DNA from 2 places in the Chryseobacterium sp. PvR013 genome. Region 2 is predicted to be linked to the other one. Evidence: riboswitches for the same ligand, from Rfam matches in the RefSeq annotation. Region 2 holds a riboswitch; the other holds the start of a gene.
What was found. A riboswitch is a leader RNA that binds a small molecule or an ion and turns the genes downstream of it on or off. The one in region 2 is predicted to bind thiamine pyrophosphate.
Positions count from the first base shown of each region.

Region 1: another riboswitch for thiamine pyrophosphate. It lies ahead of pnuC (nicotinamide riboside transporter PnuC); the one in region 2 lies ahead of JOE44_RS18640 (outer membrane beta-barrel protein).

Region 1 covers NZ_JAFIBT010000001.1:1,080,997-1,083,200, reverse strand. Annotated here, with positions in the region: gene JOE44_RS05020 (DUF4142 domain-containing protein) at 1-354, shown strand, start outside; gene JOE44_RS05015 (PA2169 family four-helix-bundle protein) at 470-934, opposite strand; TPP riboswitch at 1,067-1,175, shown strand; gene pnuC (nicotinamide riboside transporter PnuC) at 1,201-1,797, shown strand; gene JOE44_RS05005 (hypothetical protein) at 1,784-2,204, shown strand, end outside.
Region 2 covers NZ_JAFIBT010000001.1:4,084,754-4,086,957, reverse strand. Annotated here, with positions in the region: gene JOE44_RS18640 (outer membrane beta-barrel protein) at 1-937, opposite strand, end outside; TPP riboswitch at 998-1,087, opposite strand; gene JOE44_RS18635 (WG repeat-containing protein) at 1,251-2,021, opposite strand.

The DNA of each region.
Region 1 (2,204 bases), 3.0 Mb from region 2:
ACAAATGCTGAAAATCCTGTTGTAAAATCTCTGGGTTCCATGATGGTAACAGATCATACCAAAGCGAATGACGAACTCAAAAAATGGGCCTCCACTAATGGCTATACACTTCCCACAACTTTGGACGCAGAGAAGCAAAAGATGTATAATGATCTGAAAGATAAGAAAGGAAAAGATTTCGACAAAAAGTATACGGATCTAATGGTAAGTGATCACAAAGAAGATGTAGAAGCATTCAAAAAAGAGGCATCAGAAGGAACAGAAGCCTCATTAAAATCTTTCGCAGCGAAGACCCTTCCGACACTTGAACATCATTTGAAGGAATCCGAAAAGGCGAAAAATGCTGTCAGATAATTTACGGTTAATATGACTTGCATCATAAGACAAACAGAATGTATTCGATACTTTTGAATGATTAAATATTATTTTGTTCTTGATTATTACGCTCCTCTTTTTTAAGGGGAGTTTTTTATTCTTCTTTCTTTTTGTATTCTTCAATTTTTTTAAACTGCTGATAAGAATCTTTCAGCTTACGAAGCTGTTCTGAGACGGTTTTAATTCCTTTTTCACTAAGATCTCCACTGTCCATAGCATTTTGATATGCCTCTATAGCTGCTTTTTCCCCAAACACTACATTTCCTAATGTAGATTCTACCAAATTACCCATGGTGAAAGAATTTTTAATATCAATCCATGTCCTGTGAATGGCTCCTGCAATGGAAGTTGAATTTTCCGGATTACCCTGTTTTTCTGTGATGAGGTTTATAAGTTCATTCTTCATGATTTTCGATTGTGAAATCATATGATCATACTCATCCTTTACATCCGGATACATTTCCCAGACTTTTCCTTCTACTTTTTCGAAGCCTTCCATTCTGTCATTTGTAATGTGAAGTAAGTCATTAAGTACCGAGATTTCTTTCTGTTTGTCCATAATATAAATTTTTAAATTAAACATAATGATCTACTAAATTATAATTTAACACTCAGATCTTTTATAATCCTGGTCATATACGTTAAAAAGTTAGTCCGATGTATTTCTTTTTCCACAAAAAAGCTGCACCTTTGCTCCACAATGGGGTGCTACAGATAACGGTGGCTGAGATGATACCCAGGAATGTATTTCCACACCTGATCCGGACAATGCCGGCGTAGGGATTGCTTACTTATCATCTCATCATTTGATTTCTAACAATTAATATGATGCAGGACATTTTAAAACAAATTACCTTACCGGAATGGTTCGGAGTCTTATTTTCAGTGATTCAGGTTTTACTGGCCCGTAAAAACAATGTCAACAACTATCTTTTCGGAATTGCAGGTATTCTGCTGACGTTGTACGTAATGCTTACATCAAAGCTTTATGCTGAATTTACCTTAAATCTTTATTATCTGATTATGAGCATCTACGGATGGTTGTACTGGAAATTCGGGAAACAGAAATCCGAAATGGAAATCTCCGTGACCACCACCACTGAAAAATGGATTACCGGAGGAATTGTTTTGGGAACTTTTATCTTATTCTGGTCTTTTCTCACTCATTTTACCGATTCGGATGTTCCTGTTTGGGATTCTCTGGTAAGTGCTTTTGCCTGGGCAGGAATGTGGCTGATGGCAAGACGGAAAATTGAAAACTGGGTGATCCTCAATATCAGTAATATTATTTCCATTCCTTTAATGATTCACAAGGAATTATATCTCTATGCTGTTTTAACATCATTCTTATTTTTAGTGGCAATCTCCGGTTATATAGAATGGCAAAAAATCATTAAATCCAAAGCTCATGCTCAGTACTAAGGACATCAGAAAAGAACTTCAGGGAGCTTCTGTAATTTCTGATAAAGTGATGCTGCATATTCACGAAGAAGGATTGCTTAAAATCTGGGTTCCCAAAAAATATGGAGGACTCGGCTATCGTTTTGAAGAAGGGCTTAAAGCATTATTTGGCTGGGCGCAAACTGATGGAAGCTTTGGCTGGATGCTGACACTTTGTGCCGGAGCCAACTATTTTTCCAGAAATAGTAAACCCGAAGTTGCCCAATTACTCTTCACCCATACCAAAACCTGTTTTGGCGGAAGCGGAATGGTTGGCGGCACCGCAGAAAAGCAGGATGATAATACCTATCTGATCAGCGGTTCATGGAATTTTGCAACGGGAGCACCTCATCTGACCCATTTTACACTGAATGCCAGGATTACAGAAA
Region 2 (2,204 bases):
AATATCCTTTTCCTTTGGTATAATGAAAAGTTGTTTCCAGATTCCATCGGTCACTGAATTTTTGCTCCCAAAGTAACTGATAATGATTCTGTCTGTAATTATCGGTTTCATTGTCATAGAAACTTACAATATTCTCCCAATTGGCATCATAAATTGCTCCCGAAACATTGAATTTCGGGTCTGTTTCCCATGTTTTACGATCAATCCCATTCCAAGCCTGATACGTTTTCTCTTTACCTCCGAAAGCCATTAAACGTAGCTTCGTATTTCCCTCTTCAAATAAAGCGGTAAAATTATAAGAATGTAAATTGGATGAAGCTCTGTCGATATATCCGTCAGAGTGGATATGGGTATATCTTCCCATTACAGAAAGACGGTTGTTCCAGAATTTCCCGGAGCCTATTTCAGCTGAATATTTATAGGTATTAAATGATCCGTAGCTGTCGTCGGTTTTAAAATAAAACTTCTCTTCCGGATCTTTGGAAAGTACATTGATACTTGCTCCGAAAGCAGAAACACCATTATTGGAAGTTCCCACTCCTCTCTGAATGACAATCTGTGAGGCAGAACTTGTTAAATCCGGAACGTTTACAAAAAATGTTCCCTGGCTTTCAGAATCGTTGTACGGAACACCATTCATCATTACATTAATGGCACTTCCTGAAACTCCACGAATTCTAAAACCAGTATATCCCACTCCGTTTCCCGCATCTGAGGTGGAGATTACAGAAGTTTGATTTTTTAAAAGGATAGGAAGATCCTGTCCCAGATTTTTCCCGTCTAAATCTTTCTGTACATTGATGATTTCCTTTGCAACCGGAAGTCTTTTAGTAAAGTTGACCGCTTCAATTTCCCTGACCTTCAGAGAATCTTTATTCTGAGCCTGGATAAAAGCTACAGAGCTTACGCTAAGCCCTAAAAAAAATAATCCTTTCATTCTATAAATCTTTGACATTTAATGAATAAAAGGGGATCGATAAGATATTATACAATTCAGCGTCTTAGAAAGACACATCCCTAAACAGCATTACCTGTTCCAGGTTCGTTGGGTATAATCTCAGCCTGTTAAAGCACCCCTTTATTTCAACGGCAAAAATACAAAAAATATATGAATTGGGATTCGGGTTTCGAGATTCGGGATAACGGGTTACGAGGTGCGAGATACAGGGTCTTAGGCTGCGGGTTACGCAATGGAAAAATACGATGAAAAATAGGAGTTATCAAATAAATCATTCATCATTTATAATTATCTAGTAAGTTTTGTTGTTGGAGTCGATGTAGTAATAATTTGAGCCATCTTTTGTTACTTCAAACATTTTTCCCAGTTTCCAGCTGAAATTTCTTTTAATATTCGAGTATTCAAACGGAATAACAATCTTATTGTTGACATCAATAACTCCGAATTTATCATTATTGGAAGCCACAATCATAGGATTAGCTACATCATCTCCCTCCAGAATAAACAGATACTGATATTGAGGATAGATTTGATATTGTCTGTAATCAGCGGCATTCACAAACTTTGATTTTTCAATAATCCCATAAAAGCCATTGAGAATATAGGCCTGAAACAACTGTTGTTTATATTTTTCGAATTTGCATTTTCCAAAATCTGCTTCTTTGAACTGATATACTCTCTTTCCCGATTGGTCTACACGGTACGAAATCATATTTTTCTCTACCGTCGCATACTCTTTTGTTCCAAATTTTCTGACCTTTTCATTAGGTGAATTCAGAAGATTGCAGTCTTCATAAAAAAATACGGCAATATGATATTCCGGCTGAATAATAAATTTCCCATTCTGGTTAACATACCCGAACTGATCCCCTTTCTTCTTAGGAATCAAAAGAGGAAGATCTTTATTGATGACCACCAGATCAGCATTAGCTTTATTGGCTGCAACTGCTTTTTTAACCGTGCTTTTTGTTCCTTTCTTCGCAGGAATTTTCTTCACAGATTGAGCCTGAGAGAAAACGAAAATCGAAATAAAAACACATAAAACATTCAGGATATTTTTCATATTCTCCATTTGCTTACAAAAATACGACCAAAAATAGATATTATAAAATTCATATTTATAAAGAATCTAAATAATTTCATTCTTATAAAATAGTAAAATTTCGTAATTTTGGGAACATTTTGAATTGTTTGATAATTTTAAAAAACTTTTGGAAAAGTGTAGATTATGCTGACTTTATTCGGT